One region of the Mesorhizobium sp. WSM4906 genome, then DNA from elsewhere that is predicted to be linked to it. Evidence: riboswitches for the same ligand, from Rfam matches in the RefSeq annotation. Region 1 holds a riboswitch; each other region holds the start of a gene.
What was found. Region 1 has a riboswitch for thiamine pyrophosphate ahead of thiC (phosphomethylpyrimidine synthase ThiC). Riboswitches for the same ligand answer to the same signal wherever they lie in the genome.

Region 1 (4,301 bases):
GTTGCCCGTGCACAGTCACGCTCAGGGCTTGCGCCGCCCAGAGGACACGCTGAAAAGGCAGATTGGGGCGCAAGCACGCCATTCACGAGAGGTTCGACATGAAGACCATGCAAGAAAAAGACATTCCGGCATTCGTACAAGCAGTTGTGGACGCCGGCTGCAAAATTTGCGCGATTGGCAACTTGGGATACGTCTTTGGCGATGCTGATTTCACGCCAGCGCAACGGAGGGCCGTCGAGCCACAGCTGCGTAGGATTGCTGAAATCTACGGCGAACGCGATCATCTCATGAACGAGATAGCTGTATATCTGCGGTCGATCGGACGCCATGTCGAGGTTGAGCCGAAGACAGGTATTTCCTGATGGCCGTGATCGCGAGAAGCCGTCTTCCAACCTCTGAATCCTAAAGGAGGTGACCCCCAAGGCCGTTCGTCACCTTCGACCAGAATAACCACATCCGTGACCGCCTGAGCTACTTGGTCGATACGCGCACATGGCCAATACAGTTTCTCCATCCTTCACGAAGCGAATGAGGCTTTGGCCATTCAGCCCCGGTCTACGGGGCGTGACTTGTCCCCGATGCATGCGCGAGCTCTCCGCCCGGCTGGCCGCCGGTCGTCGCCACCGGCCGAAGGCGCCCGAATGCGCTTGACAAGATAGCGTCAGCCCGTTCAACCTAAGGCATTCACCAGGGGAGTCCCGGCAAGGGGCTGAGATACTGCTGGCTTTCGCGGCGCAGTGACCCGTTGAACCTGATCCAGTTCATACTGGCGTAGGGACGGTGCAAGCGCTTTGCGGGAGTTTACGCCCGAGGTCCTGTTGCAGCAGGTCTACAGAAGCGTCTTTTCATCCTTCCGGCACAGAACTGGGTCTCCAATGCATGAGCAAAGGAGCCTCACGATGAATGCCCTCACCCCCGCCGTATCGACGGGACCACTGCCCGCCTCGCGGAAAATCCACAAGCCCGGCGTCCTCTACCCGCAGATCAGGGTGCCGATGCGCGAGATTTCCGTCCATCCGACGGCCGGCGAACCGCCCGTCACCGTCTACGATCCGTCCGGCCCCTACACCGATCCATCAGTCGAAACCAGCATCGAAAAAGGCCTTGCCCGGCTTCGCCACGAATGGGTCACGGCGCGTGGCGATGTCGAAGCCTATGACGGCCGCCACGTCCGGCCGGAAGACAATGGATTCGCCACCGGCGAGCGCCTGACACCGGAATTTCCGATACGCAATCGGCCGCTCAAGGCCAAGCAGGGCAAGGCGGTGACCCAACTTGCCTATGCGCGCGCCGGCATCATCACGCCAGAAATGGAGTTCGTAGCCATCCGCGAGAATCTCGGCCGCGAGGTGATGCGCGGCAAGCTGCAACGCGACGGCGAAGCCTTCGGCGCGGCGATCCCAGATTTCGTCACACCCGAATTCGTGCGCGACGAGGTGGCGCGCGGGCGCGCAATCATTCCCGCCAACATCAATCATCCCGAGAGCGAGCCGATGATCATCGGTCGCAATTTTCTGGTCAAGATCAACGCCAACATCGGTAACTCGGCTGTCACATCGTCGATGGCCGAAGAGGTCGAAAAAATGGTCTGGGCTATCCGCTGGGGCGCGGACACGGTGATGGACCTGTCGACCGGCCGCAACATCCACAACATCCGCGACTGGATCGTGCGCAATGCGCCGGTGCCGATCGGTACGGTGCCGCTCTATCAGGCGCTGGAAAAGGTCAACGGCATCGCCGAGGATCTGAACTGGGAGGTCTACCGCGACACGCTGATCGAGCAGGCCGAGCAAGGCGTCGACTATTTCACCATCCACGCCGGCGTGCGGCTGCACTACATCCCGCTGACCGTCGACCGGGTCACGGGCATCGTCTCGCGCGGCGGCTCGATCATGGCCAAATGGTGCCTGCACCATCACCGGGAGAGCTTCCTCTACGAGCATTTCGAGGAGATCTGCGACATCGCCAGAGCCTATGACGTCTCCTTCTCGCTCGGCGACGGCCTTCGTCCCGGTTCAATCGCCGATGCGAACGACGCGGCGCAATTCGCCGAACTGGAAACACTTGGAGAACTCACCAAGATTGCCTGGGCAAAGGACTGCCAGGTGATGATCGAAGGCCCGGGCCATGTCCCCATGCACAAGATCAAGCAGAACATGGACAAGCAGCTCGCAGTGTGCGGTGAGGCGCCGTTCTACACGTTGGGGCCGCTGACGACCGACATCGCGCCGGGCTATGACCACATCACCTCAGGGATAGGTGCCGCCATGATAGGCTGGTTCGGCACCGCAATGCTTTGCTACGTCACGCCGAAAGAGCATCTCGGCCTTCCCGACCGCAACGACGTCAAGATTGGCGTGATCACCTACAAGATAGCCGCCCATGCAGCCGATCTGGCGAAGGGCCATCCGGCAGCGAAAACCAGGGATGATGCCCTTTCGCGCGCGCGCTTCGAGTTCCGCTGGGAGGACCAGTTCAACCTGTCGCTCGACCCCGAAACCGCACGGTCCTTCCACGACCAGACCTTGCCCAAGGAGGCGCACAAGCTGGCACATTTTTGTTCGATGTGCGGGCCGAAATTCTGCTCCATGCGCATTTCCCACGACATCCGTGCCGAGGCCCAGAAGGAAGGCATGGCGGCAATGGCGGCAAAATACCGGGAGGGCGGCGATCTCTACATGCAGGCGGACGAGACTGGCGTACCGGTCGTGCCAGAGGCTCCCAAACCATCATGAGGGTGCTCGTCAAAGGGGCCGGCGTTGCCGGCCTCACCGTCGCTTTCGAACTCGCCGCCCGCGGCGCGACGGTCACCGTCGCCGAGATGCGGCATGGCCTTGGTGGCAACGCGTCGTGGTTCGCCGGCGGCATGCTGGCGCCATGGTGCGAGCGCGAAAGCGCGGAGCAGCCGGTGCTGGATCTCGGACGCGATGCTGCCGACTGGTGGGATGCGGTGCTGTCGGGTCAGGTGACACGGGCCGGGACATTGGTCGTGGCCGCGCCGCGTGATGCCGGTGAGCTTGACCGGTTCGCCAGTCGCACGTCAGGGCATCGGCGCGTCGATGAAAACGAAATTGCGCTCCTGGAACCCGACCTCGCCGGCCGCTTCCGGCGTGGATTGCTCTTCCCCGACGAGGCTCACCTCGACCCACGCCCGGCGATGGCGGCACTTCATGACAAGCTTGCGACCATGGGTGTCAAATTCCACTTCGGCTGCGACGCCCGGCCTGTTTCGGGATTCGCCCGTCAGATAGACTGCATGGGAATGGCAGCGGCCGATGACAGGCTGCGCGGTGTTCGCGGCGAAATGCTGATCCTTCGCACGCCTGATGTCTCGCTGTCGCGGCCGGTCCGTTTGCTTCATCCACGCTTTCCGCTTTATGCCGTGCCGCGCACCGATCACCGTTTCATGATCGGAGCGACGATGATTGAAAGCCAGAGCGCCGGACCGGTGACGGCGCGTTCCATGATGGAGCTGCTGGGCGCCGCCCATGCCCTCCATCCGGCCTTTGGTGAGGCCGAGATCGTTGAAACCGGTGTGGGTGTCCGTCCGGCATTTCCCGACAATTTGCCACGCGTCGAAACAGACGGTGAGATCATCGCGATCAACGGTCTTTATCGTCACGGTTTTCTCCTCGCCCCCGCCATGGCGCGCCAGGCTGCCGACCTGGTTTTCAGTCAAGACAGAACCAAGGAGCATGCTCATGAAACTGATGGTCAACGGCGAGGCGCGTGAGATTGCCGCCACCACGCTGGCCGAGTTGCTTGCCGCGCTCGACTATGAGGGCGATTGGCTCGCCACCGCCGTCAACAGCGACCTCGTGCACAAAGCCAACCGCGCGGAGTTCCAGTTGAGCGACGGCGACCGGATCGAAATCCTCTCGCCCATGCAGGGCGGCTAGCATGTTGGAGCTTTATGGAACCGAGCTTTCGTCGCGCCTGCTTCTCGGCACGGCTCAGTATCCTTCGCCGGCCATCCTTGCCGATGCAGTCAAGGCATCGGGCACGTCGGTGGTGACCGTCTCGTTGCGGCGTGAGATGGCGGGCGGTAGGGCCGGCGAACAATTCTGGTCGTTGATCCGCTCGCTGGGCGCCAGAACCCTGCCCAATACCGCCGGCTGCCTCTCCGTCAAGGAAGCCGTCACCACCGCGAAAATGGCGCGCGAGGTCTTCGGCACCAACTGGATCAAGCTCGAAGTGATCGGCAATCACGACACGCTACAGCCGGATGTGTTCGGTCTGGTTGAAGCCGCCCGCATCCTGTGCGAGGACGGCTTTGCGGTATTCCCCTATACCACCGACGA
Region 2 (4,301 bases), 2.4 Mb from region 1:
CCGGAAAGGGCCACTTCGTCCACCTCGAAAAGGAAGACGACGCCCATCGCACGCAGCTTGCTGGCGAGGGCTTCGAGAACCCGACGCGGATCGAGATGAGCTTCGCCGGCGAAGAACAGGCCCTTGCGGAAGCGACCGGCAAGATCGGGTTCGAGGGCGGCGATCGCCTCTTCGTCGACGGGCTCGTGATTGCGGGTACGGGCCGCAAAGCGGGCAAGCTCGAAGGCGTCGCGCACATGGGCGAGGACGAGAGTGCCGGCCCTCGTCACGAGCCCGGGCAGCACCCTTTCCCACCAGTCGGCCGAAGTTCTGCCGAGAGTGACAACCGTCTCTTCGGCGCTTTCGCGTTCGCACCAGGGGGCAAGCATGCCGCCGGCGACCCAGGAGGCATTGCCGCCTATCTGGCTCCGAATTTCGGCAACCGTGACCGACGCACCTCGCGCGGCCAATTCATGGGCGACGGTGAGGCCTGCCACACCGGCGCCTTTGACAAGGACACGGCGCACGGTTCAGTCCGTCCCCTGATCGTCCTGCGCCAAAGCTTGTTCTTCCGCCCCGGGCGTTTCGACCGGCATGTAGAGATCGCCGCCTGCGCGGTATTTCTGCGCCATCGCCGCCATCCCCTCCTTCTGCGCTTCGGCGCGAATGTCGTGGGAGATGCGCATGGAGCAGAATTTCGGTCCGCACATCGAGCAGAAATGCGCCACCTTGTGCGCTTCCTTGGGCAAGGTCTCGTCGTGCATCGAGCGCGCGGTTTCGGGATCGAGCGACAGGTTGAACTGGTCTTCCCAGCGGAACTCGAACCGTGCCCGCGAAAGCGCGTCGTCGCGGATCTTCGCCGCGGGATGCCCCTTGGCGAGGTCGGCGGCGTGCGCCGCGATCTTGTAGGTGATGACGCCGGTCTTGACGTCATTGCGATCCGGCAGGCCGAGATGTTCCTTCGGCGTCACGTAGCAGAGCATGGCCGTGCCGAACCAGCCGATCATGGCGGCGCCGATGCCGGACGTGATGTGGTCGTAGCCCGGCGCTATGTCCGTGGTCAGCGGTCCTAGCGTGTAGAAAGGCGCCTCGCCGCAGACGGCGAGCTGCTTGTCCATGTTCTGCTTGATCTTGTGCATGGGAACATGGCCGGGGCCCTCGATCATCACCTGGCAGTCCTTTGCCCAGGCGATCTTCGTCAATTCGCCAAGCGTCTCCAGCTCGGCGAATTGGGCTTGGTCATTGGCATCGGCGATCGAGCCGGGACGAAGGCCGTCGCCAAGCGAGAAAGAGACGTCATAGGCTCTGGCGATGTCGCATATCTCCGCGAAATGCTCATAGAGAAAGCTTTCACGGTGATGGTGCAGGCACCATTTCGCCATGATCGAGCCGCCCCTGCTGACGATGCCGGTAACCCGGCCGACGGTGAGCGGGATGTAATGCAGCCGCACGCCGGCATGAATGGTGAAGTAGTCGACGCCCTGCTCGGCCTGCTCGACCAGCGTGTCGCGATAGACTTCCCAACTCAGATCCTCGGCGACACCGCCCACCTTCTCCAGCGCCTGGTAGAGCGGCACCGTGCCGATCGGCACCGGCGAGTTGCGCACGATCCATTCGCGGATGTTGTGGATGTTGCGGCCGGTCGACAGGTCCATGACCGTGTCGGCACCCCAGCGGATCGCCCAGACCATCTTCTCGACCTCTTCGGCCATCGAAGAGGTGACGGCGGAATTGCCGATATTGGCATTGATCTTCACCAGGAAATTGCGGCCGATGATCATCGGCTCGCTCTCGGGATGGTTGATGTTGGCGGGGATGATCGCGCGGCCGCGCGCCACCTCGTCGCGTACGAATTCCGGTGTGACGAAGTCCGGTATCGATGCGCCGAACGCCTCGCCGTCCCGTTGCAGCCCGCTCCGCATCATCTCGCGGCCGAGGTTTTCGCGGATGGCAACGAACTCCATTTCGGGCGTGATGATCCCGGCGCGCGCATAGGCAAGCTGCGTTACCGCCTTGCCGGCCTTGGCCCGCAGCGGACGGTTGCGGATCGGAAACTCCCGCGTCAGGCGCTCTCCTGTCGCAAATCCATTGTCCTCCGGCCTGACATGGCGGCCGTCATAGGATTCGACATCGCCACGCGCCACGATCCAGTCTTGCCGAAGGCGGGCAAGCCCCCTCTCGATATCGGTTTCGATTGCGGGGTCGGTATAGGGGCCTGACGGATCGTAGACCGTCACCGGCGGTTCACCGGCAGTCGGGTGAACGGCGATCTCGCGCATCGGCACCCTGATCTGCGGGTGGATGGCGCCGGATTTGTGGATCTTCCGCGACGCCGGCAGCGGTCCAGTCGATACGGTGGGGGTCAGGGCATTCATTTGAGGCTCCTTTGCTCGTTGCATTGGAGACCCAGTTCTGTGCCGGAAGGATGAAAAGACGCTTCGGTCTGCCTGCCTGAGACAGGTCTTCGGGCATGAACGCCCGCAAAGCGCTTGCACCGTCCCTACGCCAGTATGAACTGGATCAGGTTCAACGGGTCACTGCGCCGCAAAAGCCAGCAGTATCTCAGCCCCTTGCCGGGACTCCCCTGGTGAATGGCTTAGGTTGAACGGGCCAGCGCCATCTTGTCAAGCGCGTTTGGCCGGCATTGCGGCTCAACGCCATCGTGCATGGAAGCTCGGTAGCGAAAACTCAGGCGAAAGCCCAAATGTCCTCGGCCTGGAAGCCGACCTGATAGCCTGCGGTCTTGAGCTTGATGACGACCTGGCCGATCTCGGCAGCCGGCAGCGCGCCGACCTCGATCTTGATCATGCCGGGGCGATAGCGCTGGAGGTCGAGCTGGTCGAACACCATCCAGTCGGCGCCTTCGCAATCGACCAGGAAAGCGTCGATATGGGTGATGCGATTGCGGTCGAGCAGCGTCTGCAATGTCTCCGACAGCACCTCGATGTCTTTCAGATGCGGCGCGAACTTGTTGAAGTTGGCGTCCGCCTCGCCCCAGGCGTTCTTGCCGGACATCAGATTGGTGTCGGTGACCGAGGAGCAGCCGATGAACTCGATCGGCAGCGTGCCGGCCTCGAGCGCGGCTGCGTCGAAAGTGTGGACGGTGATGGTGCCCTTTGTCCTGGTCACCGCCACCGGCTCGATGACGAAGCGGCTCGTATCCGGATAGTTGGCGCGCAGCCGCTTCTGGTTGTAGGGGATCGGCTCGACCAGCATCGCCCGAGCACCCTTGATACGGTGCAGCCAAGGCGTCACGTCATCGAACAGCGCGCCGTCGCAAGCCCCGACATTGACCATCTGGAACGGTCGTCCGCCGCCGAACCGCGCCTTGAGCGCCGCCTTGGCCAGGAACTTCGTCCCGTGCAGCGCGGGTCCGCGGTCGAGCAGCCCGGCCGGCAATCCGAGCGACAGCAGAACGCGCGCTAGGTTGGAAGCCGAGCTCATGACTTGTCTCCGGCAACTTGCTGCGCCTCGCGGTGCCGGCCTTGCCTCGCCGAGGTCCACAGCGCCATCAGTGGCGCGGCGAGCATCAGGAAGGGCGGCAGAAGATTGGGGAAATAGATGCGCGTGTCGTGGATCGGGAAGACCGTGAACTTGGCGAGCACGCCGAGCACGAGCGCCGCAAGCAGGATGCCGGCGCGGCGGTCGAACCGGAAGCCTGTACGGTCGAGCCCATACCAGCCCGCGAGCGCGAGCACCGAGATCCCGACCCAGCTGTCTACGGTAATGGCGCGCACCACCGAGGCGGCGAAGGCCTTGAGATAGGCGGCCACCGAGAATGGCGGTTCGAAGCTGTCCATATTGTAGTGCTGCTCGATGCTGGAGAACCACAGATGCGGCCACCAGCCGGGATGCTGGGCCCAGTGCGAGATGGCGAAATAGGCGATGAAGGAGGCGGCGAAACCGGCCAGCGCCCCCCACGCCTTCTGCCGGAATGCCACGAGCAGCACGGCGAAGATGGCGAGGAACACAATGTTGTCCGGCCGTGCCATGAACGCCAGGAAAAGCAGGATAGCCGTCGCTGCCTCGTGTTTGCGGACATAGGCAAACAGCCCGCCGAGGAACAGCGCCGAGCAGAGAAGGTCAGGCGTCGAGGCCCGCGCCGCATCGCCGAAATCGGCCATGATCAGGATGGCGCCGGCGACCGGCGCCAGCGCCAGCGCGCCTTCCGCGCGCAGCCAAATGAGCGTGACGGCGCCGAACAAGAGCACCGAGAAGACCTGCACCAGACGCATCGCTTTAACCGGCGCCACGACATGGCTGAGGCTCGACAGGATTTCGGCATAGAGGAACTTGATCCGGTACATGCCGAGCAGCGAGTG
Region 3 (4,301 bases), 490 kb from region 1:
TAGCGGACCGTCGCCGATGGCTGGCGGAACACCTCGCCGTCCTGTGGCTCGACCAGCCCGGCGGCGATCTTGAGCAGCGTCGACTTGCCCGAACCGTTGCGGCCGACAAGCGCGATCTTCTCGCCGGCGGAAGCGCTCAGCGACGCGCCGTCGAGCAGCGGCGTGCCGCCAAAGGTCAATTTTATGCCGTCGAGATTGAGAAGAGGCGGAGCCATGTCAGCTTTCGGCAAGAGGATAGGGGTGGGCGAGCAGCAGCGCCCGGCCACTCTCGAGCGCGATCTCGAGCCGGCCCTTGACTTCGTTCGATATAGTGAGCGAGGAGCCGAACGCCACCTCGACACGGTCGAGCGGCCATTTGGCGCCGGAGACCGTCAGGCCGGCGAGTTCGGAGAAGCCGAGCACCGAGAACAGCGTTCCGTCGGCGTAATCGAAGGCGGCTTTGCCCGGCAGGATGGGAACGCCCTCCTGAGCGCCGCTGGTCAGCAGTACCGTCGTGCCCGCCTCGGCCAGCCGATACCCAAGCGCCTGATGCAGGAAGGCATGGTCGGCGCGCTTGCCGCCGAAGGCGCCGGCCAGCACCAGGCTGGTGGCGCCGCGCGCGAGCGCCTCGGCGATGGCGAGCTCGCCGTCGGTCATGTCCTTTTCGGCCGGAAAGATCTTGCGCGGCACGGCGGCGAGATCCTCCGGCAGGTTCGGCGGCACCGAGTCGAAGTCGCCGACCCATAGCTCCGGTACGAGGCCCAGCATGCGGGCATGACCGATGCCGGCGTCGGCGGCGATGACGCGGGAGCCTTCGATCTGGCGATCGAGCCGAGGCGTGCGGACGAGCTCGCCGCCAAGCAGGATGGTGAATGTTCCCATGGGCGTCGCCCTTACCAGCCCCGCCCGCGAAACGGAAGCCAGGCGCATCCAAACGGATAGCGCTGCGTTCCGAAGTCATCGGATGCCCGGCAAACTTCCGCTTGCGCGCCGCATCGGCCGGGCCTATGTCTCGAAACGCTCTAACGGGGTGCCGGACGCTGACTTCGCGAACCGGCTGAGAGGCGACAATGCCAACCCGCCGAACCTGATCCGGTTTGTACCGGCGGAGGGATTAGACGTTTCGGACCATCCGACGCCTCAATTCCTTGTCACGCGAACGAAGGAGGCGCCGATGCGCTCACTATTGTCCCAGCTTATCCTCGCAACAGGCCTCGTTTCGCTTTTGGCAGCCGCCGGGCCTGCCGAGGCGAAGGACAAGCTCACCGTCTATACCTATGAAAGCTTCACCGCCGACTGGGGTCCGGGACCCGCGGTGAAGAAGGAATTCGAGGCCGAATGCGGCTGCGATCTCGAATTCGTCTCGGTCGCCGACGGCGTGGCGCTGCTCAACCGCGTCAAGCTGGAGGGCGCCGGCACCAAGGCTGACGTCGTGCTCGGCCTCGACACCAACCTGACCGCAGACGCCAAGGCAAGCGGCCTTTTCGCGCCGCATGGCGCCGTTGCAGATTTGAATGTGCCCGGAGGCTGGAAGGACGACACGTTCGTGCCCTTCGACTACGGCTATTTCGCCGTCGTCTACGACACCGAGAAGCTGAAGACCCCGCCGAAAAGCCTGAAGGAGCTGGTCGAGGGTGGTGCCGCCGACAAGATCGTCATCCAGGATCCGCGCACCTCGACGCCGGGCCTCGGCCTGCTGCTCTGGGTGAAGTCGGTCTATGGCGACAAGGCGCCGGAGGCCTGGGCCAAGCTCAAATCCAGGGTGCTCACGGTGACGCCGGGCTGGAGCGAGGCCTACGGCCTGTTCACCAAGGGTGAGGCGCCGATGGTGCTGTCCTACACCACCTCGCCAGCCTACCACATGGTGGCGGAGAACACCGAACGCTACCAGGCCGCGTCCTTCGAGGAGGGCGAGTATCTGCAGATCGAGGTCGCCGGCATCACCACGACCGGCGCGAAGAACCCGCTGGCGGAAAAGTTCATCGCCTTCATGACCGGACCGAAATTCCAGGACGTCATCCCGGAGACCAACTGGATGTTCCCGGCCGGCAAGACCGACAAGCCGCTCAACCCGGCCTTCGACAAACTGGTGAAGCCGACCAAGACCCTGCTGTTCAGCCCGGAAGAGGTCGCGGCAAACCGCAAGGCCTGGGTGGACGAATGGCTGGCGGCGATGAGCAAGTAGCCGGCTTTGGCTATCTATCGAAGATGATCGCTCTACGGCGCCCCCCTCTGTCCTGCCGGACATCTCCCCCACTTGGGGGGAGATTGGCTGTCATTGGCGATTTCGCCAATTGGCAACGTTGCAGGAATGAGCAGGGTGCCGACGCTGCTGATCTCCCCCCTTGTGGGGGAGATGTCCGGCAGGACAGAGGGGGGCGCGAAGGAACGCGGCGTTCGTTAGCTCGAATCCCAATGGTGCAGCGTGCAATCTTCGCCGCGCCCTGACTCCCGCGTCACCGCCGGCATCATCGCCCTTGCGGCAATCGCCGTGCTCATCGGCGGCGCCTTCGTCGGGCTCATCCTCGAAGGCGCGCGCGACCCGTCCGGCGCTCTCGTCGCCTTCGACGGCTATCTCCTCCGTGTCGCCCGCTTCACGCTTTGGCAGGCGCTGCTTTCGACATTGCTGTCGGTCGCGCCGGCGCTGCTGGTGGCGCGTGCCTTGTCCCGGCACCCGGAGTTTCCCGGCCGTCGGCTGATCCTGCAGCTCTTCGCCGTGCCGCTGGCGCTGCCGGCCATCGTTGCCGCGCTCGGCGTGTTGGCGCTCTACGGCCATGCCGGCTATTTTGCCGGCGCTCTCGGCAGCCTTGGCGGCAGCGAATGGCCGGGCATCTACGGCTTGTCCGGCATTCTGATCGCGCATGTCTTCTTCAATTTGCCCTTGGCCACGCGTCTGTTCCTGGAGGCGCTCGGCACGGTGCCCGCCGACCAGTGGCGGCTGGCGAGCCAGCTCGGCATGGGGGCATGGCCGGCGTTGCGGCTGATCGAATGGCCGGCGCTGCGCGCCGCACTGCCGGGCGTCGCCGGACTGGTGTTCATGCTCTGCATCACTTCCTTCACCATCGTGCTGACGCTGGGCGGCGGGCCGGCCGCCACGACGCTGGAGGTCGCGATCTACCAGGCGCTGCGTTTCGATTTCGATCCGGCTAGGGCCGTGGTGCTGACGCTGCTGCAGATCGGTCTGACCTTCGTCGTGGTCACGGCACTGATGCGGCTTGGCGCCAATACGGTCGGCGACGCCAATCTGCCGGTGGCGCCACGCCGCTATCTTTCGGCGGGCAAGGCTGAAACGATGGTGAACGCCGGTCTGATCGCACTTACCTTGCTGTTCGTCGCCGGGCCGATGGCGGCGACCGTGCTGGCCGGCCTGGAGGCCGATCTCGGACGGCTGGCCGGCGAGGAGGCCGTGCGCCGTGCGACGCTCACCAGCGCCGCGCTGTCTTTCCTCTCGGCGCTGCTTTCGGTGGCGCTGTCGCTCTCGCTCATCGCGGCCCGGCGCGCGCTGGCCTTGCGGCGCCGCGCGGGCGGCGCCATGTCGCTGCTCGAACATGCCACCGATACCGGCGCCGGTTTCGTGCTCGTCGTGCCGCCGATCGTGGTCGGCGCGGGCTGGTTCCTGGCCTTGCGCGGCGTCACGGATGTCTTCGCCGTCGCGCCCGTCATGGTCGTCGCCGTCAATGCGGTGATGGCGATGCCCTTCGCCATCCGCGCCGTTCGCCCGGCCTATGACGCGGCGAGCGAGCGTCACGAGCGGCTCTGCCTGGCGCTCGGCATTTGCGGCTGGAACCGGCTGCGCCTGGTCGACTGGCCGTCGCTCCGGCGGCCTTTGGCCACCGGCTTTGCCTTCGCCATGGCGCTGTCGCTTGGCGATCTCGGCGTCATCGCGCTGTTCGGCAGCGATTCGGTGCAGACCTTGCCCTATCTCTTGCTCGCGCGCATGGGCAGCTACCGGACCGCCGACGCCGCGGGGCTTGCCTTGCTGCTCGGCCTCGTTTGTCTGATGCTGGTTGTCGCCGCCGACTGGCTCGGGCGGGAAGCAAAGGCATGACGACGAACAATGGCATAGCGACGGAGACGGCACTGGCCGTCACGCTGGACGATGTTTCGTTCAGCTATGGCGAGGCATCGTTCCGCTTCGATGCCGAATTCGCCGCCGGCAAGATCACCGCCATCATGGGGCCGAGCGGTTCAGGCAAGTCGACGCTGCTCAATCTGGTCGCCGGCTTCGAGCTGCCCGGCGCCGGCAAGGTGCTGATCGGCGGGATCGATGTCGGCGATGCGCCGCCTTCGGCGCGGCCGGTATCGATGGTGTTCCAGGAAAA

Region 2: it holds a riboswitch for thiamine pyrophosphate, as region 1 does, so the genes downstream of both, thiC (phosphomethylpyrimidine synthase ThiC) here and thiC (phosphomethylpyrimidine synthase ThiC) in region 1, are expected to answer to the same signal.
Region 3: it holds a riboswitch for thiamine pyrophosphate, as region 1 does, so the genes downstream of both, thiB (thiamine ABC transporter substrate binding subunit) here and thiC (phosphomethylpyrimidine synthase ThiC) in region 1, are expected to answer to the same signal.

What each region holds. Positions count from the first base shown of each region.
Region 1 is NZ_CP121355.1:1,222,422-1,226,722, reverse strand. It holds gene QAZ22_RS05800 (hypothetical protein) at 99-362, shown strand; TPP riboswitch at 680-796, shown strand; gene thiC (phosphomethylpyrimidine synthase ThiC) at 900-2,735, shown strand; gene thiO (glycine oxidase ThiO) at 2,732-3,733, shown strand; gene thiS (sulfur carrier protein ThiS) at 3,702-3,899, shown strand; gene QAZ22_RS05780 (thiazole synthase) at 3,901-4,301, shown strand, end outside.
Region 2 is NZ_CP121355.1:3,654,651-3,658,951, reverse strand. It holds gene thiO (glycine oxidase ThiO) at 1-506, opposite strand, end outside; gene thiC (phosphomethylpyrimidine synthase ThiC) at 510-2,354, opposite strand; TPP riboswitch at 2,459-2,575, opposite strand; gene QAZ22_RS17355 (FkbM family methyltransferase) at 2,668-3,423, opposite strand; gene QAZ22_RS17350 (hypothetical protein) at 3,420-4,301, opposite strand, start outside.
Region 3 is NZ_CP121355.1:1,716,069-1,720,369, forward strand. It holds gene QAZ22_RS08065 (ABC-F family ATP-binding cassette domain-containing protein) at 1-215, opposite strand, end outside; gene QAZ22_RS08070 (thiamine diphosphokinase) at 217-861, opposite strand; TPP riboswitch at 996-1,110, shown strand; gene thiB (thiamine ABC transporter substrate binding subunit) at 1,154-2,164, shown strand; gene thiP (thiamine/thiamine pyrophosphate ABC transporter permease) at 2,405-4,027, shown strand; gene thiQ (thiamine ABC transporter ATP-binding protein) at 4,024-4,301, shown strand, end outside.